DNA from 4 places in the Bradyrhizobium sp. JR3.5 genome. Region 4 is predicted to be linked to each of the others. Evidence: predicted binding sites of a transcription regulator. Region 4 holds the regulator's gene; each other region holds the start of a gene.
The links. Region 4 encodes PhoB, which activates phosphate uptake and scavenging genes when phosphate is short. Its sites were predicted from a motif close to TGTCATNNANCTGTCAT; they were not measured.

Region 1 (7,773 bases), on a different contig from region 4:
GAGCAGAACCTCGCGCCGGTGCGCAAGGGCGTGCGGGTGATCAGGGAGATCTCCTGGCGGCTGCGCGAGATCGGCAATGACGGCCGGATCTGCGACATCATCGATTCGCAGGCCAGCGCGATCGAGGCCGGTGCGACCCAGGTCTCGATGGACGACGCCAAGGCCGTGCTGGATACCGCTTTCGCGGCGTTGGCCCGCCGGCTTAGCGAATTCGATCCGGACCAGGCGGAAACGCCTGCGGCCGAACCTGATGTGGCCGAAGCACCGGTTGCGGAACCGCCCGCTGCTGCCCCCTCGCCGCCACCGGTGGCCGAAAGCGCTGCCGCCGATAGTGCTGCCCCCGATGCTACACTGGCCGGCACGCCGCCGGCGCCGCCTCAGGAGGCCGTTGCAACGCCGATCACTGGGACTACCACGGCTGCAATGCCGGAGCCGAGCGAAGCATGGCTCAAGGCAGAGGCCGCGCTGGCCGAAGCCGAAGCGGCAGAGCTCGCCCGCGTCACCGAGGCCGCCGCTGACGCCCAGGACGAAGCGGTGCTCGACCTCATCGCGATGGAGATGGGCGCGCCCGATCCGATCGACGAAGAAGCGATCGCCGAGGAAATGCATGCTGCCGAGGAGATGCGGGTCGCCGAGGCGATGGCTGACGAGCCCGAGATGGTTGCACCGGCCATTCAGCCCGAGCCCGCACCGGCGCCCGAGCCGAAAGTCGAGGTCGAGCCGCCACCGATGGCCGCAGCGCCGATTGCTGCAGCACCGGTTGCCGCGGCTCCAGCCGCCGTGCCGCCACCCCTCCCGCCCGCCGTTGAGGCTACAGCTGCTCTCGCAGCAGAAGTCTCACTCGGCTCGACCATCATCGCGAGCGGCCTTCTGAAAAAGCCAAGCGTCGCGGCCAACGATCCGCTCGCACCGATCCGCCGTATGAGCCAGGTCGAGAGAATCGCGTTTCTTCTCGTAGGCGCTGGACATTCGCTTTTCGTCATTGCCGGGCACAGCCGTCCGAAGGACGGCGTCGCTTCCGCTCGCCTATGACCCGGCAATCCATCGACAACGAAGGCTTTTGTTGTGATGGATGCGCGGGTCAAGCCCGCGCATGACGAGCGGTGCGGTCCGAGCATTCATTCTCCATTGCCCACCCGCGCAGCGTGACCCAGCTCACGTACGGCGGGCGTGTCCGCGCCTAGCCTCGCCGCGACCGGTCCCGCACCGGGACCAGCTTTTGGGAGCGCGCGATGGTCCGCCTGACATCCATCATGATATCGGCCGCATTGTTCGGTCTGTTGAGCCTCGGCGTATCAGGCACAGCATCTGCCGAGACCAGCGGCGTCACCGTCGGCAACGCAACGCAGACGCCGGCACAATCGATCGATCAAACGGCTTCGCCGGCGATGCCCACCGCAGCGGCGCCGGCTGCGCTACGCCGCCCCGAGCAGCGCGTCGCGCTCGTGATCGGCAATGCGAACTACGAGAACGCGCCAAAACTCGCCAATCCCGGCAATGACGCACAGTCGATGGCCGAGCTGTTGAACGCGGCCGGCTTCGAGGTGATCTCCGCGACCGACCTCAGGCAGGGCGACATGGTCAAGGTGTTGCAGGATTTCTCCGACAAGGTCGCGGCGCGCGGCCCCGGCACGGTCGCGATGATCTATTACGCCGGCCACGGCGTGCAGCTCGCCGGCGAGAACTATCTGATTCCAGTCGATGCCAAGATCGCAACGCCGTCCGACCTCGACGGCAATGCGGTGCGCATGTCGACGTGATGGGCACGCTCGAGAACGTCCCGAGCCGGATGCGCATCGTGGTGCTCGCCGCCTGCCGCAACAACCCGTTTCCCAACGTCAACGACGCCGGCCGCGGCCTTGCCGTCGTCGATGCACCGAGCGGCTCGATCGTCGGCTATTCGACCGCACCCGGCATGGAAGCGCAGGACGGCAGCAACGGCCACAGCCCTTACACCAACGCCTTCCTGCGCCTGGCGCGCGAGCGCAATCTGCCGATCGAGCAGCTGTTCAAGCGCATTCGCCTCGACGTCAACTCTACGACCGACGGCCGGCAGACGCCCTGGGAAAGCTCGTCGCAGACCTCCGATTTCTCTTTCTTCGGCGACACCGCAGTGGCGTCGGCGCGTGCGCCAGCGAATGGCCCGGTGGTGCAGATGGCGTCGAACCTGCCGAACCGCTCGGTGCGCCAGGCCTATGACTTCGTGCTGTCCGAGGGCCGGGCGGACTATTATGAGGAATTCATCCGGCTCTATCCGCGCGATCCGCTCTGCGACCGCATTCGCTTCCTGCTGACGAACTGGTTGCAGGTCGCGGCCTGGCACAAGGCGGTGCTCGCCAACACGCCGTTCGCCTACAAGACCTTCCACGACAATTTCGGCAACAGCCCCTACGCGCAGTCGGCGTTGAAGCTGCAGGTGCAGCCGAAAGCAATTCCGCTGATGCAGTTCACGCGGCTTTCCAGTCGTCCAGCCTTCCGGCCGATCAATGCCGGCGCACAGGGTGCCGTCGGCAAGATCGTGACCATGCCCGCGCCTGGAGCGAAGCCGGTCGGCATGCCAAGCTCAATCGGCAAGGGCAAGGTCGCGAGCCTTCCTGGCGCCAATGCCGGCAACACCACATCGAACCGGATCATGAAAGATAACAGCGGGCCGCACTTCCGCGCCGAGCGGCAGAGCATGCAAGTCAACCGGACGGGATCGGGTGGTAGCCATACAGCGTTCCACCCAAGTCCGTCCGGCTCACATCTCGGCGGAATGGGCGGCAGCCACCGTGGCGGCTTCAGGCACTGATCAGCCGCGCTCCACAACGAAACTGGGGCAGAGCGAGCACCGCCCTGCCCCCGTTTCGTTTCAAGATGCGGGTCTCAGGCGACGAGCTTCGCAAACAGGTCGGCATCGACATTGCCGCCCGAGAGCACGATGACGACGTTCTTGCCCTTGGCGTCGATCCGTCCCGCGAGCAGCGCCGCGAGCCCGACCGCACCGCCGGGCTCGACCACGAGCTTCAGCTCGCGATAGGCGAAAGCGACGGCGGCACCGACCTCATCGTCGGAGACGCTGACGCCGTTTGCCAGCAGCTTGCTGTTGATGGCGAAGGTGAGCTCGCCCGGCATCATCGCCATCAGCGCATCGCAGATGGTGCGCGCCGCGACCGGATGCGCCTCGCGATGGCCGACCTTGAGCGACAAAGCGTGGTCGTCATAGCCCGCGGGCTCGGCGACGATCACCTGGGCCTGCGGATATTTCGCCTTCACGGCGGTAGCAACGCCCGCGATCAGGCCGCCGCCGGAAGCCGGCGCCACCACGATGTCGGGCACAAGCCCGAGCGCGGCCATGTCCTCGGCGATCTCGCGGCCGGCGGTGCCCTGGCCCGCGATCACGAAGGGATCGTCATAGGGACGCACCAACGTCGCGCCGCGCTTGCTGGCGATGCCATTGGCGATCGCCTCGCGGTCGTCACGATCGCGATCATACAGCACGACCTCGGCGCCATAGGACTTGGTCCGCTCGCGCTTGGTGATCGGCGAGTCCGCAGGCATCACGATGGTCGCCTGCATGTTGAGGATCTTTGCCGCCGCGGCAACGCCTTGGGCGTGGTTGCCCGAGGAGAACGCGACGACGCCCCCGCTCCGCTTGTCCTGCGGTATCGAGGCGAGCTTGTTGAAGGCGCCGCGGAACTTGAACGATCCGGTCCGTTGCAGCATCTCGGGCTTGAGGAAGACCTGGGTGCCGACGCGTTCGTTGAGAACGGGGAAAGTCAGGAGCGGCGTGCGCACCGCGAACGGCGCGACCACCCTTGCGGCGGCATCGATGTCCGCAGCAGCGACGGGTGGATTGAGAGTGATGTCCGTCATCCACGATTTGTATCGCGGCGGCGGGCAGCCCGGCAAGACGCTTTAGCGTGAGTTTGGCTGAGGCGCCGGCAAAGCCGCAAAATGATGCTCTTCGGCGCCGAATTCGAGCGCCTCGCCGTCGGGCGCCGCGGGGCGGACGTTCATGCAGCGGTCGATGAACACCCGGGCCGACGCCTGCCAGGTGTGGAGCGCGGCGAAATCGACGCAGGCCTGCCGCGGGATGCTGAGCGCCTCCAGGCAGGCGTGGCGCAGATCCTCGTCGAGCACGCCGACCGGCGCCGCGCCGATCACGTCGCGGGGACCGGTGACCGGAAAAGCGGCAACCGGCAGGCCGCTGGCCAGCGCTTCAAGCAGCACCAAACCGAACGTATCGGTGCGGCTGGGGAAAACGAACACATCAGCCGCGGCATAGATTTCGGCCAATTCTTCCCCATGGCGGGCGCCGAGGAAGAGGGCTTCCGGATATTTCCGCTCCAGCGCCGCCCGCGCCGGGCCGTCGCCAACCACCACCTTGGTGCCGGGCAGATCGAGATCAAGGAATGCTTCGAGGTTCTTCTCCACCGCCACCCGGCCGACGCTGAGATAGACCGGCTGCGGCAGGCAGAGATCGACATCGCGCGGGTGGAACAGCGCGGTCTCGACGCCGCGCGACCACAGCACCACGTTGCGGAAGCCGCGCTGGCGGAGTTCGGCGGCCAGCGCCGGGGTCGCGGCCATCACCGCCCGGCTCGGCCTGTGGAACCAGCGCAGTGCCCGCCACACCCAGGCTTCCGGGACAGGCGTCCGTGCCGAGACGTATTCGGGGAAGCGGGTGTGGAAGCTCGTCGTGAACGGCAGGCCGCGCCTACGGCAATAGCGGCGGACCGACAGCCCGATCGGGCCTTCCGTCGCGATATGGATGCTGTCGGGCCTGGCCGCCTCGATCAGGCTGGCGACCTTGGCCTGGTACGGCAGCGCCAGCCGGAGATCGCGATAGCTCGGCATCGCGAAGGTGCGGAACTCGTCCGGCGTCAGGAAGCTCACCTCCACGCCGAGCGATTTCGCCGCCTGTGCCATCATGGTCAGCGTGCGGACAACCCCGTTGACCTGGGGATGCCACGCATCGGTCGCGACCAGGATATGCGTCATGCAGCGCGTGCCGTCACTCGCGGAACTGGCGCGATCCGGCGCACCGGGTCGGTCCAGGTGATGATCTCGAAATTGCCGTCCTCATGCTCGGCGAGCGCCGTGCAGCTCTCGACCCAGTCGCCGCAATTCATGTAGCGGATGCCGTGCTCGTCATGAATCGTCGCGTAATGGATGTGGCCGCAGATCACGCCGTCGCAGCCGTGACGCCGCGCCTCGCCGGCCAGCGTCGCCTCGAACGCGCCGATATAGTTCACCGCCTTCTTGACCTTCAGCTTGGCCCATTGCGACAGCGACCAGTACGGCACGCCGAACATCTTGCGGAAGAAGTTGACGAAGCGATTCATCTGGATCGCGAAGTCGTAGGCCTTGTCGCCGAGATGGGCGAGCCAGCGCGCGTTCTGCACCACGAGATCGAAGATGTCGCCGTGGATCACGAGGTAGCGCTTGCCGTCGGCGCCGGTGTGAACGGTGTTCTCCACCACGTCGATGCCGCCGAAATGCGTGCCGTAATATTTGCGCAGGAACTCGTCGTGGTTGCCCGGGACGTAGATCACCTTGGCGCCCTTGCGCGCCTTGCGCAGCATCTTCTGCACGAAATCATTGTGGGTCTGCGGCCAGTACCAGTTCGACTTCAGCGCCCAGCCGTCGACGATATCACCAACGAGGTAGATCGTGTCGGCATCGTGGGAGCGGAGGAAGTCCAGCAGGCGGTCGGCTTGCGAACCGCGGGCTCCGAGATGAACATCGGAGATAAACAAAGTGCGAAAGCGCCGCTCTGGGCTTTCTTCACTCAAGGAGTCACTTCCCATGCCTGTGCACCTAACAGATTCCTGTGACAAGGCGATGACGATCCCCGCGACCCAAGGCCTCACTAACAGTTAACGAGAATCAGCAGCACGCCCCTCCAGTGCGGATAACAGCGGCGTGCGACAATCTGGCGACATGGGTGGACGCAGCTGTGCGGAACAGGCGTTGTGTTGCCTGCATATCGCGGCGGAACAACGCGCAGCGATGAACACGTTGCCCGGATGGAGCGAAGCGCAATCCTGGAAGGTGCTTCCGCCGAGAGCGCGGCCCCGGATTTTGCTGCGCTTCATTCGGGCTATGCGAGCGTCAGTAATATTTGTGGAAGTGGTGCACCGGCCCGTGGCCGCGTCCGACAGCGAAGCGATCGGCGGCGGCGATCGCATCAGAGATCCAGGCCTTGGCGTTGCGCACGGCGGTCTCCATGCCTTCACCCTTCGCCAGTCCGGCGGCGATCGCCGATGACAGCGAGCAGCCGGTGCCGTGCGTGTTCGCGGTCGCAATGCGCGGCGCCGCGAGCGCGATGCTGCGCGCGCCGTCGATCAGATAGTCGATGCTCTCGGCGCCGTGCCCGTGGCCGCCCTTGACCAGCACCGCGCGACATCCCATCGCCAGCAATTGCCGGCCCTGTCGCGCGACGTCCTCCTCGTTTGAAGCGACCGGCTCGTTCAGCAGCGCCGCCGCTTCCGGCAGGTTCGGCGTGATCAGCGAGGCCAGCGGAAACAGCATGGTCTTCAGCGCATCGACCGCCTCAGCCGCCAGCAGCCGATCGCCCGACGTTGCGACCATCACCGGATCGAGCACGACATGGCGCGGCGCCCAGCGCTTCAGCCCGTCGGCAATCGCCACGATCGTCTCAGCCTGCGCCACCATGCCGATCTTCACCGCGCCGACGTCGAGGTCGGAGAACACCGCATCGATCTGGGCCGTGACGAACGCCGCGGGCACCGGATGGATGCCGCTGACCCCCGTGGTGTTCTGCGCCGTCAGCGCCGTGATGGCGGAGGCGCCATAGACCCCGAGCGCGGCGAAGCTCTTGAGGTCGGCCTGGATGCCCGCCCCGCCCGAGGAATCCGAGCCGGCAATGGTGAGCGCGACCGGCGTCATGTTGCGGGACCGGCGGTTGCGACGAATGAGACCATGACGAACAAGATCATGGCCTGTCCTAGCCCGGCCGCCCATTGGCAGCAAGTTCGCCTGACTCTACCGCGAGTTGGCCTTGTTGCCCCCTTGCCTTCACCTCTTGCTTTGGCCGCCCGTTTTTGGCCTATAGTCGGCCAAATCCCCGGAGACGACTTTGATGGTTCCTTTCTTCGTCCAGATCAAATGCAAGCTCGGCCAGTCCTACACCGTCGCCAACGCGCTGGCGGAAGCCGAGATTGCCTCCGAGATCTATTCGACCGCGGGCAATTACGATCTGCTGGTCAAGTTCTACGTCGACCACGACACCGACATCGGCCATTTCATCAACGAGAAGGTTCAGGTGATCCCGGGCATCCAGGACACCCTCACCATCATCACCTTCAAGGCGTTCGGCGCGAAGTAGGACGCCCCCCGCTAGGACTTCTTCTCGGGCTTCACCGGCTTCGGCGGCCCCTCGACCGGCGGCAGCGACTTGATGTATTCGGCGATCGCGTCGCGATCGCTCGGCGAGAGTTGCGAGGTGTTGCGGATCACGCGCACCATCGATCCGCCGGCACTGTCGCCGTCCGGCGTCTGTCCGCTCTCGAGGAAATAGGCGAGGTCCTTCGCGCTCCAGTCGGCGATCCCCCGCGGCGTGATGTTGGGCACCCAGCCTTCGCCTTCCGGATTCGGGCCACCGGCGAAGCGCTGCGAGGTGATGATGCCGCCGAGGAAATTGCGCGGGCTGTGACACTCGGCGCAATGGCCGAAGCTGTTGACGAGATAGGCGCCGCGATACCAATGCGCCGAGCGGCTCGCATCCGCGACGAACGGCTTGCCGTCCATGAACAGGAATTTCCAGAC
Region 2 (7,773 bases), on a different contig from region 4:
CCGGCCTGCTCGAGCTTGGCCACGATCGCCGACAAGCCGCCCTGCCCGCCATTGCCCATCACCTGACCCAGCACGACGGGGATGACGGCCGCCCCGAGCTGGCCAAGCATGCCTTTCAGCTCCGGTGAGTTCTCCAGGGAATCGAGAATGCCCATGGTCTAAGTCCTTTCACGACTTGCAAAACCGGTCTTTCGGATTCGACGCCTTCGGCCCCGCGGCGTCAAGCCGCGATCTTTGCCGCCGCTGTCACAATTCGGCAGCGCAGGACCGGTCAGGCGTCCTCGAATCGCTCGATCCGCAGCGTCTCGGCCAGGCCGTCGCTGGTCCATTGCTGGAACGCCGGAAGCTGCATCATGGCATCGACATAGTGCTGCGCCTCGGCCCTTCACCGGGATCGCATAGGTGCGGAAACGATGCACCACGGGCGCGTACATCGCGTCCGCCCCGGAGAATGCGCCGAACAGGAACGGACCCTGCTTGCCGTAGCGCGCGTGGCAATCGGCCCAGATCTCCTCGATCCGCGCCACATTGGCCCGCGCATCGTCCGACAGCGCGACGGCGCGGATTGGCCGGTGCAGGTTCATGCCGCATTCGCTGCGCAGCGGCACGAAGCCGGAGTGCATCTCCGCCGAGATCGCGCGGGCATGCGCGCGCGCGGCGCGATCCGACGGCCAGAGCTTCGCTTCGGGAAACTTCTCGGAGAGATATTCGATGATCGCCAGCGAATCCCACACCGTGACGTCGCCGTCGATCAGCGTCGGCACCTTGCCGGCCTTGCTGAAGCTGAGGATGCGGTCCTTGTCGGCCTGGTCGGTGTAGAGCGGAACGAAGATTTCCTCGAACGGAATGTCGTTGGTGCGCAGCGCCAGCCAGGGCCGCATCGACCATGACGAATAGTTCTTGTTGCCGATGACGAGCTTGAGCATGCCTGTGAATCCTGTTGCCACGCCAGTTTGCCATAGTGCATTGCACGCGTTCAACCTGTACATGACGCGGATGCAGCGCGGCGCGGACCTGCCGCGCGTTGACGAAGGAAGGCACCAATGACCGGCTATTGGGTCGACGTCCTGGCCGTCGGCTTCTTCGCGCTGGAATGGCTGGTCTATGCCATCACGCTGGAGCACACCGCCTACGGACGCGACAGCCTGTCGGCGCGGATGCATGTCTATCGCGAGATCTGGGTGCGGAATCTGCTCAACCGCGATGCGCGGATGGTCGACATGCAGATCATGGCCAGCCTGCAGAACGGCACCGCGTTCTTTGCCTCCACCAGCCTGATCGCGATTGGCGGCGCGCTGGCGCTGCTGCGCGCGACCAGTGACGCGCTCGCGGTGCTCGGTGCGCTGCCGGTCAACCTGACGCCCTCGCCCGCTTTGTGGGAGATCAAGTGCATCGGGCTGATCCTGATCTTCATCTACACGTTCTTCAAATTCGCCTGGGCCTATCGCCTGTTCAACTATGTTGCGATCCTGTTCGGCGCGATGCCGCCGGCCGGCCAGCGCGATACACCGGAAGCCGAGGCGCATGTGATCCGCACCACGCGGCTGTTCGAGACCGCGGGCCGGCACTTCAATCGCGGCCAGCGCGCGTTCTTCTTCGCGCTCGGTTATCTCGGCTGGTTCGTCAGCCCCTGGGTGCTGTTCGCCACCACCGCCGCGGTCGTCATCGTGATCTGGCGCCGGCAGTTCGCCTCGAATGCCTGGCAGGCGATGGGAAGCTGAGACTTGCCTCGGCTCACGATGCGAAATCGCGCGGCGTGAAGTCGAGGTCGAGCACCTTCCATTCGCCGTAGCGGTCCCGCGGCAGCATCGCATAGGGCTGGCAGGCCTGCAGCGCCTCGGTCGCGCTCTTGAGCAGCAGCGGCCCCTTTTCCGATGCGGTAGCCTCGATCAGCAACGGCGATGCGCCGAGCTTGCCATCGGGCTTCATGAACACCCTGAGCTTGATCCTGACGTCATCGCCGGTGCTCAGCGTCGCCGGGAGCTTCATGCAGCTCTTCAGATGACGGCGGAATTCGGCGACCACGCTGGAGCCGACGTCGGCCTGCTCGGTGGCGGCGGCGTCGAAATTGTCCTTGCCGGGACCGGGGCCGTGCGGAGCTTCGGCCGGCGGCTTGATGGGGATGTCGGGCGGCAAACCGAGCATGACATTGTATTTGACGGACAGGTCCGGCTCGGGCTGCACATAGGCGGGTGGCGATGGCGTCGCTGCTTGCTGCGCCATTGGCTGGGGCATCGGCGGCGTCTGGGGTGCCGGCGTCCGCGGTGCCGGCGGCTCGACGGCAGCATGCTGCGGAGCCGGGCTGGGCTTGGGCTCCGGCGGCGTCGCCTGCTTCTGCGGCGGTTGCTGCTGGGCCTGCTGCGGCTGTGCTGCCGGCGCTTGCGCCGGTGGTTCGGACTTGGCCGTGTCCACGGGCTTGTCGAGCGATGGTAACTGCAGCTCCGGCGTCGGCGACGGGCTTGGCACCGGATCGGGCTTGATCTCGCTCTTGATCTCGCTCCTGGCGACCTCCTGCGGCGTCACGATCTCGACCGGCACCGTGTCAGCGGCGACCGGATCGAACTGATGCACCTCCGAATACAGGAAAATCAGCGCGAGCAGCATCAGGTGCACGAACACCGATGCCATCAGATCCGCGTTTGGCCGAAACTTCATCCCACTCGATCACATCAGTGTCGTCTCCCCGCCGGTCACAATACCGGGTGGAACCCGCCTGCCTCAATCCCCATTCGGTGCAAAACCGCAATCGGCCAGCGCGCAATAGCATGGTCCGGACCGCTGCCCAGCCATTTTCCGCGCGGCGATTCACAGGCAAGGACCCAACGCGCCATGGGCGTTCAGATGGGCCGTCAGCGCGCGGCCGTGCGCCCGATTGCCGAAATTCTCGCGCATGTCCTCATCCGACAACTCGAAGTCGAAGATGTCGAGATTTTCCTGGAGCCGCTCGAGCTTCGAGGTGCGCGGGATCGCGGAGACATTCTGCTGCACCAGCCAACGCAGGCAGACCTGGGCAGCCGTCTTGCGATAACGGTCGCCGATCCGCGCCAGCGCGCGGTCGCCCTTGACGCGTCCTTTCGCGATCGGGCTGTAGGCGACGAATGCCATGCCATGGCGCGTGCACGCCTCGATCACGTCGGCCTGGCCCAGATAAGGATGGTACTCGACCTGATCGCAGGCGAGCGGCTCGGGGCACGCCGCCACCGCCTCCTCGATCAGCGCCACGTTGAAGTTCGAGACCCCGATATGCCGCGCCAGTCCCGCCTGCTTGACCCGCGCCAGCGCACCGAGCGTCTCGGCAAGCGGCACGTGCGGATGCGGCCAGTGCAGCAGCAACAGATCGACCTCGGCCATACGCAGCCGCGCCAGGCTCTCTTTGGCGGAACGTTCGAGATCCTTCGCCATGAAATGTGTGGTCCAGACCTTGGTGGTCAGGAACACATCGTCGCGCTTGATGCCGGAGGCGCGCAGCCCCTCGCCGACCTCGCGCTCGTTGTCATAGATCTGGGCGGTGTCGATGTGCCGGTAACCGAGCCGCAGCGCCTGCTCGACGATGCGGGCGCAGGTCCGCCCGCGCAGCTCCCAGGTGCCGAGCCCGATCGCGGGAACTCTGGCACCGTTGCCTTCTACGACATTCATGGGCCCATTATGCGCGCATGACGAGGACCTGCCAACTCACGCATGGGTTCCACGATGAGCCGTCGCGACCGCTCACCGCTCCGGCTGGTAACCATCGGTCAGCGTCTTCAGGAAGGCGATGATGTCGGCTTCATCCTGCGCCGTCATCGCGGGCGTGTCGCCGAGACGGCGCTCGAACGGCGGATCGGCGACGTCGACATTGCCGTGATGTTTTTCCGGCAGATCGTCGTATTTCCGCACTGTACCGTCAGCCGCACGCGGGTAGACCTTCTCCGGATTGGTATCGCGGAAGTTATAGAAATCCAGCACCTGCTCGAGGCTCGTGAAGACGCCGTTGTGGAAGAACACGTGGCGGGTTGCGGTGTTGCGCAAGGTCGGCGTCAGAAACATCCCGCAATATTGCGTCTGCTCGGCAATGTCGGTGCGATACGGGCCGCAGGCCCCGAGATCGAAATAGTTGGGATCGCGGTTGCTGGCGAGCGCGGCGTTGCGTGGCGCGCCGAGCGCCTCATACTGATGGTCGGTGAATAGCGGCGGCAGGCCGTCGCGGGTCGGCGACGAAGTATGGCAGCCGGCGCAATTGGCCTTGTCCGGATCGTTGAACAGTTGCAAGCCGCGCAACTCGCTCTCGCTCAGCCGCGCCTTGCCTTCCAGCCAGTAGTCGAACTTGCTGCTGTAGGGATGGAAGCTCGGCTCCTCGACCTGATAGCGCGCGACCGCGAACATCGCCTCGGCGACCAGCAGCCGCGTATTGTCGAAGACCTGAGCGCCGAACAGTTCGGCAAAGCGCGGCGCATAGCTCGCCTGGCGCAGCTTCTGCGCCAACACCTCGATGCTGCCGCCGTCCATCTCATTGGGATCAAGCAGCGGGAAGATCGCCTGGTCCTGCAGCGTATCGGCGCGGCCATCCCAGAACAGCCCACCCTGCGGAACGATGTTGACCGCCGACGCCGCGGTCCCGGTCGCGACCTTTTTCGCACGCGCAGCCTGCTGGCCTGCCGCGGCCAGTTGCGCGAAGTCGACGAGATTGTCGTCCTCGTCCTTCTCGGGTCCGATGCTGAAATTCGGCTGGCGTTCCAGATAGGTCAGTCCCGGAACGGCGCGCGTCCCCTGCCGCGATTGCGCGGGGCCGCCGAACATGACCGCCGCATCGTTGGGCGGCCCGTAGGCGTGATCTGGACTGTGACAGGAGCCGCACGACAATGCGCCTGACGAGGACAGCGACGCGTCGAAGAATATCTTCTGGCCGAGCTGCGCCATGCCGGACAACGGGGCGACGGGCGGACGCCTGAGCTGCACCGGGCTCGGATTTGTCCCCGGAAGTCCTTGGGTCTCGACTGCCGCAACGGCGCCGGCCATGCAGAGCAGGCCGGCGCCGAGAAGCCACAACATGCGGCCGTTCATATGACGTCCAGTGATCCCAGAGCGTTAGTGATGGTGATGATCATCAGACGGGCTGACGATGACCGTGCCGGCCGTCGGATCGAGGAACAGCTTGTTCTCCTGATCGTCGCGGTCGTGATCATGGCCATGATCGAAGTCGAACATGTCCGTGATCGATTCGACGCTGTCGTCGAACGCGCCGCCGCCGAGACGCTGGCCGTGCAGCCAGTTGTCTTCGATGAAGCGCACGACGGACGCCTGCGAGATGCGCGTGTGGCTGACGAAGTTCTTCTTGGCGTAAGGTGAGATCAGCAGGAACGGGATCCGCGTGCCGGGACCGCAGCGGCCGTTCACCGGCTGACCGTTCAGGCCCTTGGGCTGCGTCTGCTTGCCGATACCACGGCCGCACTGGCCGGGACCGTTGACCTGGTCGGCGGTCGGATCATACGAGGCGCTGATCGGCGCAATGTACTGGTGGTCATACCAGCCGTCGGAGTCGTCATAGGTGATGATGACCGCGGTCTCGCGCCACTCCTTCTGCTTCTGCAGGAAGTTGATCAGCTCGACATTGCCCACCTGCTCGTCGAGCGGATCGGAGTTGCCGGGATGACCGTCCTGATAGGCCGGCATCTTGATGTAGGAGACGGCGGGGAAGTTGCCGGCCTTCACCGAGGCGTAGAAGTCCTCGAGATCGTAGGCGTGATTGGCCGGATCGAGCGTCTTGCTGCCGGGCACATAAGTGTGGCCGATCGCGTCGACCGAGCTCGGCCGCGCATGGGTCGGGTTGGCGGTCGACTTGTAGTACTGGAACCAGGCATGGTGCGGGATGTAGTCGACGATGCTGCCGTTGACGTTGCTCGAGAAGGTGCTGCGGGCGCAATTGGTGGTGCCGTTGCTGTTCTTGAGCGTCAGGTCGAAGCCGCCCATGAAGCTGCCCCAGCTGATGTGCTCGGCATTGAGGAGGTCGCCGATGTTCTTGCTGGTCATCAGGACCTGGCTGGTCGTGCTCGAGCAGGAGTCGTAGGCAGGGTCGGTATCACCGATCAACGTCAGGCCGCCCTGGCCGTCGGCGATCGACGATGACGTGCCGACGATGTTCTGCGCACCGTTGGTCTGGCCCGCAACCACCTCGAGTGCGCCGGGCGTCGACGGACCGAAGGTGTCGGTCCAGCTATTGTCGCTCATCGCGAAGTTCTGTGCGTAGTTCCAGAACGCGGTGACCGTGTTGCCGTCGAAATAACCCATCACCTGCCCGTTGGTGCCGAAGGCACCGACGCCGCCGGCGGTGCCGCGACCGGTGAATTTCGGAAACAGGTCTTCCTTGCCGTTGTCGACCGCCTGCTGCTCGGGCGTGTAGGCGTGATTCTGCGAGCGCGTGTTGGCCTGCGTGCGGTCGAGGCGGAACGGATTGGTCGCGCCCGTGCCGTTGGCCGGATTGGTGTTCGGGTTGTTGGTCAACAAATTGGCGTTGGCGAGGTTATTGACCTTCGGCGTATGCGGCTTCGCAACGAACGGAATCGAGCCGGTCGGATTGGCCGCATTCGGGTAGGTTGCGAAATAATGATCGAACGAGCGATTCTCGTTGAAGATGATGACGAGATGCTTGATCGGCGTTGCGGTGTGGATGTCGTTCGGATGACGATGATCGTGATCTCTATCATCGTCGTGAGCCGCGGCGCTGCACACAACTGCAGCAGCAGCGACCAGACAGACTCCGACCGTTGAAAGGAATTTCGCCTTCACTTCTTGCCCCATTTTTTAAGGATTTATGACGTCGACATGCGGCACATTAGCCAGCGCGCGTAACAGCTCTGTGTCGGTTTTGCGATTGACGTGTCATCGCGACGTGATCGTCACGCGTTCGATCTCACGCGGCGGTTGCGGCGCGCGCGAACGGATATTGCATCGATGTCATCGAATCGATCGCGAACTCAATGACGCCGGCACGCGCGTCGTGATGTGACCTACATCCGCGCGTACCACGTGTTCATGCACGCACGGTCCGAGACGATTCCTGTAGTCGCACAATTCAACGTGACGTATCTGGCCGAGCCAACTCGTCCTTCATCCCCGTGATCGAAGCACTCACCGCTCTCGGATCGCGCTGCTGCCAGCGGCCGCTTTCGACCTGCGCCAGGAACTCGCCGACGATCCGGTTGTATTCGTCGGGCTCCTCGATGTTGATGGCGTGGCCGCAGTTCGGCATGACGGCGAGCGCGGCCGACGGAATGCTCTGCTTCATCAGAATGCCCGGCAGCAGGCACGGCCAGTCCTCGTCACCGGTGATGATCAGCGTCGGCACCGTGATGCGCTTCATTTCGTCGACCAGCGTGTAGAGCGAGGGTCGCTCCTTCTGCACACCCTGCTGAGTGTTGGCCGATCCCACCGCCGAGTGCTCGGCCAGCATGGTCTTGAACTCGGCGTGGCCGCGCGGGTCCTTGTTCTCGTATTGCACGCGCGTCGGCCCGTAGGCGTAGCGCTCGGCGAAGGCCGGCATGCCGTCGTTGCGGATCATGCCCGCGATCACGTCGGCCTCGGCGCGAAACGTCTCGCGCTTGTCGAGCTCGGCGCCATAGCCGCAGCCGCCGATGCACAGCGACAGCGCCCGCGCCGGATGACGCAATCCGAAATGCAAGGTCGCAAAGCCACCCATCGAGAGGCCGATGATATGCGCCCTCGGCGCGCCGATGTGATCGAGCACGGCAAGAATATCGTCGGCTGCGCGTGCCTGCGAATAGGACGCGACCTGCTCGG
Region 3 (7,773 bases), 3.1 Mb from region 4:
CGCCAATCCCGGCTTCTTGGTCGAGATCGAGGTGATTGCGGCCAAATAAGGACGCCAAATGCGTGCGCGAAAGCGCGGAGCATGCGCGCGGAAATTGAAGGGCTCGCCGTCTTGCCAAAGCGCGTGCCGCCTGTCTGAATTCATCCCCAATCAGGTGGTGGAATTCTGGGAGAGCACGATGTCGCACAGGCCCCGAAACATGGTTCGATCGCTGCAGATCGCGGCAGCGTTCGCTCCGCTCCTGCTCGCGTCCGGCGCCAGCGCGCAGGGACTGACCGAGCAGCAGCAATTTGCCCGCGGCATCTACCAGGAGCTGGTCGAGATCAACACGACCACCGCGACCGGCGATACCCAGAAGGCGGCGGAGGCGATGGGCGCGCGGCTGCGCGCGGCGGGCTTTCCCGAGGGCGACGTCCACGTGTTCTCGCCCGCCCCGCACAAGGGCAATCTGGTGGCACGGCTGCACGGCTCCGGTGCGCGCAAGCCGATCCTGCTGGTCGCCCATATCGACGTCGTCCCCGCCCTCCGCGAGGACTGGTCGGTCGATCCGTTCAAACTCACCGAGCAGGACGGCTATTTCTATGGCCGCGGCTCGAGCGACGACAAATACATGGCGTCGGCCTTCATCACCAACCTGATCCGCTACAAGAAGGAGAGCTACAAGCCGGACCGCGACATCATCGTCGCGCTCGAGACCGACGAGGAGATCCTCGATGCCAACGGTCTCGGCATGCAGTGGCTGATCAAGAACCACCGCGACCTGATCGACGCCGAGTTCGCGCTCAACGAAGGCGGCGGCGTCGGCCTGAAGAACGGCAAGGCGATCCGCAACAGCGTGCAGACCAGCGAGAAGGTCTCGATCGGCTATCAGCTCACCGTGAAGGATCGCGGTGGCCATAGCTCGCTGCCGCGCAAGGACAACGCGATCTATCGGCTCGCCGAAGGCCTGGTGCGGCTCTCCAACTACGACTTCCCGATGAATCTCAACGAGACGACGCGGATCTATTTCACCAAGACCGCCGAGGTCGACAAGTCGCATGCCGACGATATCAAGGCAATCCTGGCACCGCAGCCCGATCCGGCGGCGCTGGCGCGATTGTCGGAGAATCCTGGCTACAACGCGCAGCTCCGCACCACCTGCGTCGCGACCATGCTGGAAGGCGGCCACGCCATCAATGCGCTGCCGCAGCTGGCGACCGCCAAGGTGAATTGCCGGATTCTGCCCGGCGAGCCGGTCGAAGGCGTTCAGGCGACGATCGAGCGCGTGCTCGCCGACAAGCAACTCGAAGTGACCCCGACCGGAAAAGCCGTGTTGAGCCCGCCGTCGCCTTTGAACGAAGAGATCATGGGATCGGTCGAGAAGCTGTCGAAGGAGTTCTGGCCGAATGCCGAAATCGTCCCGGTGATGAGCACCGGCGCCACCGACGGCAGCTATCTGCGCAATGCCGGAATTCCGACCTATGGTCACTCAGGGCTCGGCGCCGATGTCGACGACAACCGGAACCATGGCAAGGATGAGCGCGTGCTCGTCAAATCATTCTACGAGGGCGAGGAGTATCTCTATCGCCTGGTCAAGATGCTCGCCGGCGGGAAATGATGGCTGACAGCAAGGCAAAGACACGGGTTGCGGTCGCCGGCCTCGGCGCGATCGGCACCGATGTCGTCAAGGCGCTCGATCGGGGCATCGAGGGCCTGACGCTGGTTGCGGTGTCGGCGAACAGCCCGGACAAGCACCGCGGCTGGATCGCGGAGCTCAAGTCTGCGCCGAAGCTGGTGCCGATCGATGAGCTTGCCGAGCTCGCCGACATCGTGGTCGAGTGTGCGCCGAGCAAGCTGGTGCGCGCGATCGTGGCGCCGGTGGTCGAGCGCGGCAAGACCGCGGTCGTGCTCAGCGTCGGCGCGCTGTTGCAGAACGAGGACCTGGTCGATCTCGCGAAAGCGCATGGCGGCCAGATCATCGTGCCGACCGGCGCGCTGATCGGGCTCGATGCCGTGACTGCGGCTGCGGTCGGGACCATCCATTCGGCAAGGCTCGTGACGCGGAAGCCGGTCGCTGGCCTCATCGGCGCGCCGCATCTGGTCGAGAACAACATCCGGATCGATGACATCACGGAACCGCTGCGCGTCTTCGAGGGCAGCGCGCGCGACGCGGCGAAGGGCTTTCCGGCCAATCTCAACGTCGCGGTGGCGCTGTCGCTCGCCGGCATCGGCCCCGATCGCACCCGGGTCGAGATCTGGGCGGATCCGACGGTGACACGCAACACCCACCGGATCGAGGTCGATTCCGATTCCGCGCGATTCTCGATGATGATCGAGAACATCCCCTCGGAGAATCCCAAGACCGGCCGCATCACGGCGCTGTCGGTGATCGCCTGCCTGCGCAAGCTGCGCGCGTCGTTGCGGATCGGGACGTGATGAAGATCGGGCCCGACGATCTCTTGCTGATCATCGACGTGCAGAACGATTTCTGCCCGGGCGGCGCGCTGGCGGTGGCCGACGGCGATGCCGTCGTGCCTGTCGTCAACCGGCTCGCCGGGCGCTTCGACCATGTCGTGCTGACCCAGGACTGGCACCCGGCAGGCCACAGCTCGTTTGCGAGCTCGCATCCGGGCGCGGCAGCGTTCTCCTCGGTCGCCATGCCCTATGGGCCGCAGACGCTGTGGCCGGATCATTGCATCCAGGGCACGGCGGGCGCCGCGTTTCATCCCGACCTCGTAACCGACCGGGCCGAGCTCGTGATCCGCAAGGGGTTCCGGGCCGCGATCGATTCCTATTCGGCGTTCTTCGAGAACGACCGGACAACCCCGACCGGGCTCGCCGGTTATCTGCGCGAGCGCGGCCTCAAGCGCGTCGTGATGGCCGGGCTCGCGACGGATTTTTGCGTGCAGTATTCGGCGCTCGATGCGCGGCGGCTCGGGTTCGAGACCGCGGTCGTGCTGGCGGGCTGCCGCGCCATCGATCTCGGCGGTTCGCTTGCTGCCGCCACGGCGGCGATGCGCGAGGCCGGCGTGGCGCTCGTTGACGAGATTCCCTGAGCGTGGCCGGGTCGGGGCAAAAACCATTGTTTTAACTGGCCTTTTGTTCTAATCCCCAGCCGTTGATGATCACGCGCAGCGGAGCTTTCGTGTCAGGACAGGTTTTGCGGATAGGGACGCGCAAGAGCGCGATGGCGCTCGCGCAGACGGACGAGGTCGCGCGGCTGCTGCGCGCCTCGGCGGGCGACCTTGCCGTCGAGATCGTCAAGTTCGAGACCCGCGGCGACCAGGACCAGACCAGCAAGCTGTTGCGTCACGGCGGCAAGGGCGGCGCCTTCGTCGCCGAGATCCGCGAAGCCATGCGTGCCGGCACGCTGCAGGCGGCGATGCATTCGCTGAAGGACGTGCCGGGCAATGAGGAGACGCCGGGTCTCGTCCTTGCCGCGATGCTGGCGCGCGATGCCGCCAATGACAGCCTCGTGTTGCGGCCGGGCCTGTCGCTGGATGCGTTTCGCGCCTCGCGCGGCAAGGGCTTCATGATCGGCACCAATGCCGTGCGCCGCGCCGCCTATCTGCGGCGGCTGTTTCCGGAGGCGACGGTCATTCATTTCCGCGGTGCCGCCGACACGCGAATTGCAAAACTCGATCGCGCTGCCAAGCAGCGGCTGCCCGATGGCGGCGAGGTGGGGCCGGCGGATGCGCTGGTGATGGCGCGTTCCGGCCTCGAGCGCATCGGCATGACCGCGCGGATCGCGCATGACTTCTCCGTCGACGAGATGCTTCCGGCGGTCGGTCAGGGCATCGTCGCGGTCGAATGCGTCGAGACCGACTGGGCGACGCGGGCGCGGCTTGCCGGGATCGACAACGCGCAGTCGCGGCTTGCCGCCGAGGCCGAGCGCGAGGTGCTGTGGGTGCTCAACGGCCATTGCAATTCGCCGATCGCCGGCCACGCCACGCTCGCCGGAAACGAGCTGACGCTGCGCGCCTCGGTGCTCGACGAGGCCGGTGCCGGCTTCATCGAGGTGACGCGGCGCGGACCGGCGGACCGGCCGCGCGAACTCGGTCGCGCCGTCGGGATGGAGCTGCTCGCGAAGGGTGCCGCCGAGATCATCGCCCGCACCCGGGTGGACGAGTAGCGTCCGCCGCTACGCTCGCAACGGCCAGCTGCCGATGATGCGGAAGCGGGATGCGCTGTCGGCTTGCTTGAACAGCGCGATGCGGTCGATTGCGAGCGTCGCAAGGTCGATCGCCGCGAACCGCTCGCGCAGCCGCGCCACGATCGGGCCCCGCCGCTCCTCGCTCAATCGTCCCGTCAGGGTCATGTGGAAGCGGAATTCCTCCATGACATAAGGATAGCCCCAGCGATCGAGATAGTCGCGCTGCCGCGCAGTGAGCCGGTCGGGTCTGCGCCGCGCGCGATCTTGCGGCGTCAGCGGCGGACGGAAGGTGTCGAATTCGGTGACGCAATCGGCGGCAAGCTGTTGAAGATCATCCGAGCGGCTCGCCGGGATCACGGCAATGAAGCCGCTGATGGCATCGACCACAGGCGCGATCACGGGAATGTGCCGTGCGCGCCCGGCGAAGGCAGCGCAGGCGTCGACAAGCTCGGACTCGTTCGCGCCATCGGCGAGCGCGGTCGGCGCCTTCAGTGTGGCGTGAAAGCCGTATTTGCGCGGATCCTCCGTTACCTCGCGCCAGTCCGGCGCGACGCCATCGGGAAACGGCAGGTCGTCGCCCGACACGGCGTCGTAGCCGAGCAGCGTCGAGCCGAAGCGGTGCAGGGCGCTGTCGGGCGACGGCGCATAATAGATCGCGTAGCGCGGAGTGTTGGCCATGGCAGCAGAATAGGTCCTGACTATGCTGCCGCAACCGTTTTGCGCGGGGCGAGCGAGTGAACGAGGCAGCTCGCATCAGCCAGATGCACCAACCGTCCGGCTGATATTACGGCGACGATGCGCGGCCGCTGCGGCACCTTGTCGTCGACGACGATGATGTCGGCGCGGCGGCCCGCGGCAATCACGCCGCGATCGGCAAGCCCGGCCGCGCGTGCCGGCGCCGACGAGATCAGGTCCCAGGCCTTGGTGAGCGGCAGGATGCCATCGGCGGCGAGGCGGAACGCGGCGAGCAGTTGCGCCGGATAATAGTAGTCCGACGCCAGCACCGAGCAGAGGCCCTGTGCGATCATGTCGGATGCCTTGGTCCAGCCGGTGTGGCTGCCGCCGCGCACCACATTGGGCGCCCCGAACACGATGAAGTCGCCCGCGGCCGCGGCATCGCGCGCGGTGTCTTCATTGACGGGGAATTCGGCGATCGTGGCGCCGAGCGCGCGAAACTCCTGGCGCATCGCGGGGGTGTTGTCGTCATGCGAGAGCATCCGAATGTTCGCCGCGCGTGCTGCGGCCGCCAGTCGCGCGATCGAGGCGGGCACCACGGGACGGCGCGCCACGATCCGATCGAGCATGTCGTTGACGGCTTCGACGGAGAGTCCGGTGCGTTCGGCCAGCTGGTTGCGCTTCTTCGGCTTGACGTTGCTGTGGTCGTTGAAGGCGAACAGGTCGATGCGGCCTTCGGTGAGCCATTGAATGATCTCGGCTTCGGCTTCGAGATTGTGGGTCTCGTGACGCAGGTGGAAGCGCGTATCGGCGGCGAGCTGCGGCCGCAGCGCCTCGATCGCATCGAGCAGCTTGCGCGCGTTCTCCGCGCTGCGCAGGCCGGGCTCCCACGACCAGGTCGTGCCATGGAAGACGGTGGTGATGCCGTTGGCGATCGCTTGCCGGTCGCTGTCGATGAGCGCCACGTCGGTCGGGAAATCGACGCCGGGGCGCGGCATCATCTGCCGCTCGAACGCATCGCCGTGCAGATCGATGATGCCGGGCAGCACCAGCAGGCCGCCGGCATTGATGTGGAGCGCGGCGCGGCCCTGTTCGGCGTCGAGCGCGCCGATGTCGCGGCCTGAGGTCCGCAGCGAAGTCTCGACCAAGGCACCGTCAACCAGCGCGCGTCCGCCCTCGATGAAAATGTCCGTCACGATACGGTGCTCCGTTATTTATTCCGTGATTGGGATACGGCCTCGGCCTCGTACTTGTCGAGAAATTCCTCGACCGCGAGCTTGCGGAAGTCGGGCAGGACACGACGAAGTGTTTCGTGATCCCAGTCCCACCACGCGAGTGCTGTCAGGCGATCCGCTGCTGTCTCGGAGAAGCGCCGCTTGACCGGACGCGCCGGATTACCGGCAACGATGGTGTAGGCGGGCACATCCTTGGTCACGATCGCGCCTGCAGCGACGACAGCGCCGGTTCCGACGTTCCGGCCCGGCAGCAGGATCGCACCGTGACCGATCCAGACGTCATGGCCGATATGCACGTGATGCGCACGTCGCCAGTTGAAGAAGTCGGTGTCGTCGCTCTCGCCGGGAAAATAGGCGCTGGCGCGGTAGGTGAAATGCGCCTGGGTCGCGCGATGCATCGGGTGGTTGCCGGGATTGATGCGGGTCATCGCGGCGATCGAGCAGAACTTGCCGATCGAGGTGTAGGTGATCTGGCTGTCGTTCACGACGTAGGAATAGTCATCCATGCTGACTTCAAGCAGGATGGTGCGCGCGCCGACCTCGGTATATTTGCCGAGCTTGCTCTCGCGCACCGACGCAGTCGGGTCGATCGTCGGCACAACCGAGAGTGTTTTTCCGGCCATCAGGGCCTCCGCAAATCTTGTAAATCTTTGGCTTCCGGGGAGATGCGGGCTCGTCATCGGGATGCTTGATGACAACATCATGACGTTGCAATGACGTCAAACGAACGGCAGGGGAGGGGTGTGGACGATCGCCGCACTGCAATGTCACGTCACATAACTGTCAAGCACCGGGGATAGCGATGGCCCAACGCGACGCGGTTGGAGCATTGCATGCTGGTGGTGGAAGGTTTGACGTGCCGGTTCGGCACAAAGGCCGCAGTCGATAACGCATCCTTTTCGATCGCGCCGGGCAGCTTCGTCGGCGTGATCGGCCGCTCCGGTGCCGGCAAGTCGACATTGCTGCGGATGATCAACCGTCTCGCCGACCCGACCTCCGGCCGCATCCTGTTTGAAGGCACCGATGTCACCGCGCTGCGCGGCAAGGCGCTGCGGCAGTGGCGGGCGCGCTCGGCGATGATCTTCCAGCAATTCAACCTCGTCGGGCGTCTTGACGTGCTGACCAACGTGCTGATGGGCCGGCTTGCGCAGATCCCGTCCTGGCGTTCGCTGGCGCAGGTCTGGCCGGAGCAGGACAGGGCGCTTGCGCTGTCGGCGCTCGAGCAGTTCGACATCGCCCAGCTCGCGGCGCAGCGCGCCGACCAGCTCTCCGGCGGCCAGCAGCAGCGGGTCGCGATTGCCCGCGCGCTGGTGCAGGAGCCCGACATCATTCTTGCCGACGAGCCGATCGCCTCGCTCGATCCGCGCAACACCAAGATTGTGATGGATGCGCTGCTGCGCATCAACAAGCATTTCGGCATCACGGTGCTCTGCAACCTGCATTCCCTCGACCTGGCGCGAACCTATTGCGATCGCCTGATCGGCATGGCGGCGGGTCGCGTGGTGTTCGACGGCGCCCCCGCGGCGCTGACCGACCACATTGCCCGCGAGCTCTATGACCTCGAGGCCAATGACGTCATGGGCGCGGCACCGCTGCCCGTGCCCGATGGCGCAACTGCTCCGGCGCTCGGCACCGCAGCCGCGGCCTGAGCGGCGCATTTTCGAGAAACAGGGCAACCGGGCATTTCGCCCGGCCAACAGGCGTAACTACCAAAGAGGGGTAACATGATCA
Region 4 (7,773 bases):
GTCCTTGACCATCTCGGCGCGATCGTTCGGCGCAAAGCTCTTCAGCATCGACGACACCGCATCGCGCGAGCAGGAACACTGCGCGCGCAGCGTTTGCGGGTTGAAGACGCGCACGCCGCGTTCGTGGAACAGGCGGTACAGCAGCCGCTCGCCGGAGAGATCGGGATCGATCAGCTCGACATCCTCGACGGTGGAGATCAGCGACTGCCCCTCGACCCAGGCGTCGTCATCCGGCACGCTGTGCGTGGCCGTGCCTTCCGGCGCATCGCCGGGATGCAGATCGGCCTGCTTGGCGCGTTCGGGGGCCTTGGGCAGGAATTGCAGCAGGATGCCGCCGGCGCGCCAGTGCAGCTTGCCGCCTTCGCCGCCGCGCATCTCCTCGCCGACCGCGAGCCGCACCCGCGTCGGAATCTGCTCCGAGCGCAGGAAATATTCGTGGGCCGCCTCTTCCAGGCCGCCGCCGTCGAGCGCGACCAGGCCCTGGTAGCGGCTGGTGTTCGCGCCCTGATCGATCGTCATTGCAAGGTGGCCCTTGCCGAGCAGCTCACCCGAGCTCTGCCCGTCCTTGAGGCGCGCCACATCGTAGCGCGCATAGGCACGCAGCCGGTCGGGCGCCTGGAAATCGACGATCAGGAGCGAGACCGGACCGTCGGTCCGAGTCTGCAGGATGAAGCGGCCCTCGAACTTGACGGAGGAGCCGAGCAGCGTGGTGAGCACGATGGCCTCACCGAGCAGCTTGCCGACCGCGGGCGGATAATCGTGCTTGTGCAGGATCTCGTCGAGCGCGGGGCCGAGCCGGGTCAGCCGGCCGCGCAAGTCCAGCGCACCGACCTCGAAGGCCAGCACAGCATCGTCAACAGGAACCGCCGAGGGCGCGCGAATGGGCGTCTCGGCCTGAATTTTGATGTCGGGGGATTGTGAAACCATGGCGCTCTATCTGGGGTCTCGGACCATGAAATAAAGGGGTTCAGCATACCGGGAATCGACGTCGTCCCTGCGAAAGCAAGGACCCATAACCACAGGATTTTGTCGCGGCACAAGGCGTCTGCCCATGTGCCTTTTTCGCAGGCCGCGGCGTATGGGTCCCTGCTCCAGTGCGCAATTGCGCACAAGGCAGGGACGACGGCATTGATGTCGTCGACTACGCGACCGTGTCGAAACACCAGGCCAGAATGCCCTTCTGCGCATGCAGGCGGTTTTCCGCCTCGTCGAACACCACGGATTGCGGGCCGTCGATCACCTCGTCGGTGACCTCCTCGCCGCGATGCGCGGGCAGGCAGTGCATGAACAGCGCGTCCGGCTTGGCGAGCGACATCAGCTTGGCATTGACCTGATAGGGCTTCAGCACGTTGTGGCGGTGCTCGCCCTCCTTGTCGCCCATCGACACCCAGGTGTCGGTGACGACGCAGTCGGCGCCGCGCACGGCGGCTTCCGGATCGGTGCCGAGCATGATCGGCGCGCCGGTGGCCTTGATCCAGTCCCGCATCGGCTTCTTCGGCGAGAGCTCGGGCGGGGTGGCAATGTTGAGATTGAACTTGAACCGCTCCGCAGCGTGCGCCCAGGAGGCCAGCACGTTGTTGTCGTCGCCGGTCCAGGCCACCGTCTTGCCCTCGATCGAGCCGCGGTTTTCCTCATAGGTCATGAGGTCGGCCATCACCTGGCAGGGATGCGAACGCCGGGTCAGGCCGTTGATGACGGGCACGGTGGCGTGGGCGGCGAGCTCGAGCAGCGCGTCATGGTTGAGGATGCGGATCATGATCGCATCGACATAACGCGACAGCACGCGCGCGGTGTCGGCGATGGTCTCGCCGCGGCCGAGCTGCATCTCGGCGCCGGTCAGCATGATGGATTCACCGCCGAGCTGGCGCATGCCGACGTCGAACGACACCCTTGTGCGGGTCGACGGGCGCTCGAAGATCATCGCCAGCGTCTTGCCTTCGAGCGGCTTCCTGCCCTTCTCATGCGCCTTCAGCTTCGCCTTCATGGCGGCTCCGGCTTCGAGCATGTTGCGCAGCTCGGCGAGCGGCAGCTCGTTGATGTCGAGGAAGTGACGGACCGGCTTGCTCATTATCCAGCCGCCTTCTTCGGCTGCGGCGCCGATAGCACAGAGCAGGCGCGCTCGAGCGCTGTGATCGACTGGTCGATCTCGGCCTCGGTCACGATCAGGGGCGCCAGGAACCGCACCACATTGTCGCCGGCGCCGACGGTGAGCAGCTTCTCGTTGCGCAGCGCGGCGATCAGATCGCCCGACGGCACCACCGCCTTGACTCCGATCAACAGGCCCTCACCGCGCACCTCCGACAGCACGCCGGGATAGCGGTCGACCACGGAAGCGAGCTTCTGCTTGAGCAGCAGCGACATCTTCTGCACGTGCTCGAAGAAGCCGGGCTTGAGCATGACGTCGAGCACCGCATTGGCGGCGGCGACCGCGAGCGGATTGCCGCCGAAAGTCGAGCCGTGCGAGCCCGGCGCCATGCCGGCCGCAGCCTGCGCGGTCGCCAGCACCGCGCCGATCGGGAACCCGCCGCCGAGCGCCTTCGCCAGCGACATCACGTCCGGCGTGACGCCGGTGCGCTTGTAGGCGAACAGCTCGCCGGTGCGGCCCATGCCGGTCTGCACCTCGTCGAAGGCGAGCAGCAGGCCATGCTCGTCGCACAGCGCGCGCAGTGCTTTGAAGAACGCCTGCGGCGCCGAGCGCACGCCGCCCTCGCCCTGCACCGGCTCGATCAGGATGCCGGCGGTGTGCGGGCCGATCGCCTTCTTCACCGCCTCGATGTCGCCGTGCGGCACCTGGTCGAACCCGTCCATCGGCGGGCCAAAGCCTTCGAGATATTTCGCCGAGCCGGTCGCAGCCAGCGTGCCCAGCGTGCGGCCATGGAAGGCGCCCTCGAAGGTGATGATGCGGTAGCGCTCCGGATGGCCCTTGGAGAAGTGGTGGTGGCGGACCAGCTTGATCACGCCCTCCATCGCTTCGGCGCCGGAATTGCAGAAGAACACGAAGTCGGCAAAGCTCTGCTGGCACAGCCGCGCGGCGAGCACCTCGCCATCCGGGCTCTTGAACAGGTTCGACATGTGCCAGAGCTTGGTCGCCTGCTCCTGCAGCGCCTTGACCAGATGCGGATGCGCATGCCCGAGCGCGTTCACCGCGACACCCGAGGTGAAATCGAGATAGCGGTCGCCGTTGGTTGCGATCAGCCAGGCGCCCTCGCGCGCGCTCGAAGCCGAGATCGACCCGGGCGAAGACGGGGAGCAGATGCGACGAGGCGTTGGTCATGGCGTTCACTGCCGGTTTGAAGCCGTCAATTGCCGCGCGCCTTGACGCCAACACAGCAACCGCCAGCTTCGGAAAACAAAACGGCCGCCTTTGCGGGCGGCACGTACGGGTCATTCTATGCGGCGGCCGGTAAGTGTCAATCGTCAGGAGCCGGCCTTCCTGCAATACGAAACCAGCGCAATCCGGAGCATTCCGGTGCGGTGGAAAAGCCTCATAGCAATGCTTAACTTTGTGGGAACATGTGGACGCACGGCCGCGGACTCTTGCGCCAGAGTCACGCCATATTGTAGCGTTTGGCCTGTCGGGTACGACATCTCGTGCGGCAGTACTGGACCCTCTAAGTAGCCTTCGTGTCTCGCGTAAACGTTCGGGCGCAACACCGTGCCCGGCGAGGGCTAAGGGATTCTGGCCGAAGGGATATTTGTCCAGATTGGCTCGCAGCGCCGCTCCGATGAGTGGCCGGCGCCATGCGAAAGGAAGAATGTGATGACTGTATTGACATGGTCCGACGATCGCGTCGAGCAGCTGAAGAAGCTCTGGGAATCCGGCCTCTCGGCCAGCCAGATCGCGGCGGAACTTGGCAATGTGACGCGAAACGCCGTGATCGGCAAAGTGCATCGGCTCGGCCTCTCCGGCCGCGCCAAGGCCCCCTCCACGGCCGCGCCGCGGCAGCGCAAGGCCCGCCCCGCCCAGCACATGATGCGGGTGGCGCGCCCGGTCTCGCGCGGCAACACCGCGCTTGCGCACGCCTTCGAGGTCGAGATGGAGCCCGATCCGATCTCCTTCGACAACGTGGTGCCGATGAGCCAGCGGCTGTCGCTGCTCCAGCTCAACGAGGCCACCTGCCACTGGCCGGTCGGCGATCCCTCGAGCCCGGAATTCTTCTTCTGCGGCGGCAAGGCGCTCGCCGGCCTGCCCTATTGCGCGCATCACTCGCGCGTTGCCTACCAGCCCGCCAACGATCGCCGCCGGCCGTCGGCGAAGCCACAGATCAAGTAGCACTCGGGAAACTGCCTGGACTGCAAAAACAAATCCCCGCGAAAGCGGGGATTTTTTTGTGTGATCGTCGCGCGGAAGTATCCACCAGCGTCGTCCCGGCGAAAGCCGGGACAACGCCGTGTTGTGGCTTGAGGTTGCCGTGCAAGCCTTACGGCTGCGGCTCGGCCTTGGCAAACCGGTCGTCGAGCGCATAACCGGCGCCGCGCACGGTGCGGATCGGATCCTGCTCGCGGCCCGGATTGAGCAGCTTGCGCAGGCGGCCGATATGCACGTCGACGGTACGCTCATCGATATAGATGTCGCGGCCCCAGACGCTGTCGAGCAGCTGTTCGCGGCTGAACACGCGGCCGGGATGTTCGAGGAAGAATTCGAGCAGCCGATACTCGGTCGGACCGAGATCGATCGGACGTCCCGAGCGCGCCACGCGGCGCTTCTCGCGATCGAGCTCGATGTCGCCATAGGTCAGCACGGTCGCAAGCCGCTCCGGGCTCGCGCGGCGCAGCAGGCCCTTCACCCGTGCCAGCAGTTCCGGCACCGAGAACGGCTTGACGATGTAGTCGTCGGCGCCGGTCGCAAGCCCGCGCACGCGCTCGCTCTCCTCGCCGCGCGCGGTCAGCATGATGATCGGAAGCTGCTTGGTCTCGGGACGCGCCCGCAGGCGGCGGCACAGCTCGATGCCGGACAGGCCCGGCAGCATCCAGTCCAGTACCACGAGGTCGGGAACGCGCTCCTTCAGGCGGGTGTCGGCATCGTCGCCGCGCCCGACCGTTTCGACATCGTAGCCTTCCGCATCGAGGTTGTAGCGCAACAGTGTCGTCAGCGCTTCCTCGTCTTCGACTACCAGAATGCGTGCGCTCATCGGCTTAAATTCTCTCTCTGTGGTGATCCGTTGCCCAGACGCAAACCGAAACGCTTACTTTCCTGGGCATAATCCCCGCGGAAACGACTTGTCGTGAAGACAATCCGGCTCCGCGCTCGCGGATCATGTCCTAGGTACCCGGCACAGTGGTGGCAAAGTTGGTCATGTCGCCCTTCGGGCGCTTGTCGGTGATCTGCTGTCCCTCGATCATGTAGAACACGGTCTCGGCGATATTGGTGGCGTGATCGCCGATCCGCTCGATGTTCTTGGCGCAGAACATCAGATGGATGCAGAACGAGATGTTGCGCGGATCCTCCATCATGTAGGTCAGCAGCTCGCGGAACAGCGAGGTGCAGATCGCATCGACCTCCTCGTCGCCCTTCCAGACGTTCATCGCCGCCGGCAGGTCGTGCGCGGCATAGGCGTCGAGCACCGACTTGACCTGAGACAGCACGAGGTCGGTCATGTGCTCCAGGCCGCGGATCAGCTTCAGCGGCTGGAAATCGCTTTCCAGCGCCGCGACGCGCTTGCCCATGTTCTTGGCGAGGTCGCCGATCCGTTCGAGGTCGGTGGCCACGCGCATCGCGCTGACGATTTCGCGCAGGTCGATCGCCATCGGCTGGCGGCGGGCGATCGTCAGCACCGCGCGCTCTTCGATGACGCGCTGCAGATTGTCGATCTCGATGTCGGCGGCGACCACGCGCTTGCCGAGCGCGACGTCGCGACGGATCAGCGCGTCGACCGACTCGGTGATCATCCGCTCGACGAGGCCGCCCATCTCGGCGACCAGGCGGGTCAACTCCTGCAGGTCGCTGTCGAATGCCTTGGCGGTATGTTCAGAAGCCATCTTGTATCTCCTCAGCCGAACCGGCCGGTGATGTAATCCTGAGTCCGTCGATCGCTCGGCGAGGTGAAGATCTTGTTGGTGTCGTCGAACTCGATCAGCTCGCCGAGATACATGAAGGCGGTCTTGTCGGAGACGCGCGCCGCCTGCTGCATGTTGTGGGTGACGATCGCGATCGTGTAGTCCTCGGAGAGCTCCTGGATCAGCTCCTCGACCTTGGCGGTCGAGATCGGATCGAGCGCCGAGCACGGCTCGTCGAACAGGATCACCTCGGGCCGCACCGCCACGGTGCGCGCGATGCACAAGCGCTGCTGCTGGCCGCCGGAAAGCGACAGGCCGGAAGCGTTCAGCTTGTCCTTGACCTCGTTCCACAGCGCGCCGCCGCGCAGCGCCTTCTCGACCCGGTCGTCCATCTCGGACTTCGAGATCTTCTCGTAGAGGCGGATGCCGAAGGCGATGTTCTCGTAGATCGTCATCGGGAACGGCGTCGGCTTCTGGAACACCATGCCGACCCGCGCGCGCAGCAGATTGAGGTCGAGCTTGGGATCGAGAATGTTGGTCTGGTCCAGCATCAGCTGACCGGTGGCGCGCTGGCCGGGATAGAGGTCGTACATCCGGTTGAAGATCCGCAGCAGGGTCGACTTGCCGCAGCCGGACGGTCCGATGAACGCGGTGACGCGGTTGGTACCCAGCGTCAGGTTGATGTTCTTCAGCGCGTGGTGCTCGCCGTAATAGAAGTTAAGGTTGCGCACCGTGACTTTCGGCGGCGCTTCCGGCAGCGGCGTATGCGGTGCAACGTGGCTCGGGTTACTGGTTGAAACGGAGAGCTCGGTCATTTTGCGGCCCTTTCGGCACCAAGGATACGCGCGCCGATATTCAGCGCGAGCACGGTGAATGTGATCAGCAGTGCGCCGCTCCACGCCAGCTCTTTCCAGTAGGCGTAGGGGCTCTGCACGAAGTTGTTGATGGTCACCGGCAGGTTGGCCATCGTCTTGGTCAAGTCCCAGCTGAAAAACTGGTTCGACAGCGCGGTGAACAGCAGCGGCGCGGTCTCGCCGGCGACACGGGCGGTCGCCAGCAGCACGCCGGTGATCAAGCCGCTACGCGCAGCACGATAAGCGATCCGCTTGATCACCAGCGAGCGCGGCAGGCCGAGCGCGGAAGCCGCCTCGCGCAGCGGATTGGGCACCAGCAGCAGCATGTCCTCGGTGGTGCGCAGCACGACCGGGATCACGATCACGGCGAGCGCGAGACTGCCTGCGATCGCCGAGAAGCCGCGCATCGGCACCACCACCGCGCCATAGATGAACAGGCCGATGATGATCGAGGGTGCGCTGAGCAGGATGTCGTTGATGAAGCGGATCACCGAGGTGAGCTTGTCGTGCTTGCCGTACTCGGCGAGGTAGGTGCCGGCGAACAGGCCGAGCGGCGCGCCGATGCCGACGCCGATCACCGTCATGATGACCGAGCCGACGATGGCGTTGAGCAGGCCGCCTTCGGTCGAGCCCGGTGGCGGCGTGTTCTGGGTGAACAGCTGCATGCTGAGGCCGGCAAGGCCGTTATAGACCAGCGTGAACAGGATCAGCGCCAGCCAGGTGACGCCGAACAGCGCCGCGCCGACACAGAGTGCGCGAATGACGATGTCGCTGCGGCGGCGGGATTTGTAGATCGGGTTCATGGCCCTATTTCCCCGCTTTCGTTTCAAGCCGCATCAGCATCAGCCGGGCGCCGGCGAGCACGAAGAAGGTCAGCACGAACAGCAAGAGGCCAAGCAGGATCAGGCCGGACTGGTGCAGG

Region 1: a site for PhoB is predicted at 5,816-5,832, ahead of ACVWW1_RS03320 (UDP-2,3-diacylglucosamine diphosphatase). Genes of this name have one in related genera too.
Region 2: a site for PhoB is predicted at 6,777-6,793, ahead of ACVWW1_RS07560 (phospholipase C). Genes of this name have one in related genera too.
Region 3: a site for PhoB is predicted at 6,734-6,750, ahead of phnC (phosphonate ABC transporter ATP-binding protein). Genes of this name have one in related genera too.

Annotation. Positions count from the first base shown of each region.
Region 1 covers NZ_JBSRYV010000001.1:681,536-689,308, reverse strand. Annotated here, with positions in the region: gene ACVWW1_RS03340 (hypothetical protein) at 1-1,032, shown strand, start outside; partial or broken gene ACVWW1_RS03335 (caspase family protein) at 1,233-2,791, shown strand; gene ACVWW1_RS03330 (threonine/serine dehydratase) at 2,866-3,855, opposite strand; gene ACVWW1_RS03325 (glycosyltransferase family 4 protein) at 3,898-4,983, opposite strand; gene ACVWW1_RS03320 (UDP-2,3-diacylglucosamine diphosphatase) at 4,980-5,792, opposite strand; gene thiD (bifunctional hydroxymethylpyrimidine kinase/phosphomethylpyrimidine kinase) at 6,097-6,894, opposite strand; gene ACVWW1_RS03310 (Lrp/AsnC ligand binding domain-containing protein) at 7,088-7,333, shown strand; gene ACVWW1_RS03305 (c-type cytochrome) at 7,345-7,773, opposite strand, start outside.
Region 2 covers NZ_JBSRYV010000001.1:1,502,967-1,510,739, reverse strand. Annotated here, with positions in the region: gene ACVWW1_RS07590 (YidB family protein) at 1-155, opposite strand, end outside; partial or broken gene ACVWW1_RS07585 (glutathione S-transferase N-terminal domain-containing protein) at 272-926, opposite strand; gene ACVWW1_RS07580 (DUF599 domain-containing protein) at 1,044-1,721, shown strand; gene ACVWW1_RS07575 (hypothetical protein) at 1,735-2,628, opposite strand; gene ACVWW1_RS07570 (aldo/keto reductase) at 2,806-3,636, opposite strand; gene ACVWW1_RS07565 (cytochrome-c peroxidase) at 3,709-5,028, opposite strand; gene ACVWW1_RS07560 (phospholipase C) at 5,065-6,762, opposite strand; gene ACVWW1_RS07555 (alpha/beta fold hydrolase) at 7,049-7,773, opposite strand, start outside.
Region 3 covers NZ_JBSRYV010000002.1:609,783-617,555, reverse strand. Annotated here, with positions in the region: gene ACVWW1_RS19525 (Rid family hydrolase) at 1-49, shown strand, start outside; gene ACVWW1_RS19520 (M20/M25/M40 family metallo-hydrolase) at 179-1,597, shown strand; gene ACVWW1_RS19515 (aspartate dehydrogenase) at 1,597-2,415, shown strand; gene pncA (bifunctional nicotinamidase/pyrazinamidase) at 2,415-3,035, shown strand; gene hemC (hydroxymethylbilane synthase) at 3,101-4,111, shown strand; gene ACVWW1_RS19500 (DUF1045 domain-containing protein) at 4,121-4,810, opposite strand; gene ACVWW1_RS19495 (alpha-D-ribose 1-methylphosphonate 5-triphosphate diphosphatase) at 4,831-6,003, opposite strand; gene ACVWW1_RS19490 (transferase hexapeptide repeat family protein) at 6,018-6,665, opposite strand; gene phnC (phosphonate ABC transporter ATP-binding protein) at 6,876-7,691, shown strand; gene phnD (phosphonate ABC transporter substrate-binding protein) at 7,767-7,773, shown strand, end outside.
Region 4 covers NZ_JBSRYV010000002.1:3,730,836-3,738,608, reverse strand. Annotated here, with positions in the region: gene ACVWW1_RS34705 (Hsp33 family molecular chaperone) at 1-927, opposite strand, end outside; gene argF (ornithine carbamoyltransferase) at 1,142-2,068, opposite strand; partial or broken gene ACVWW1_RS34695 (acetylornithine transaminase) at 2,068-3,274, opposite strand; gene ACVWW1_RS34690 (GcrA family cell cycle regulator) at 3,761-4,273, shown strand; gene phoB (phosphate regulon transcriptional regulator PhoB) at 4,422-5,132, opposite strand; gene phoU (phosphate signaling complex protein PhoU) at 5,263-5,979, opposite strand; gene pstB (phosphate ABC transporter ATP-binding protein PstB) at 5,991-6,812, opposite strand; gene pstA (phosphate ABC transporter permease PstA) at 6,809-7,654, opposite strand; gene pstC (phosphate ABC transporter permease subunit PstC) at 7,659-7,773, opposite strand, start outside.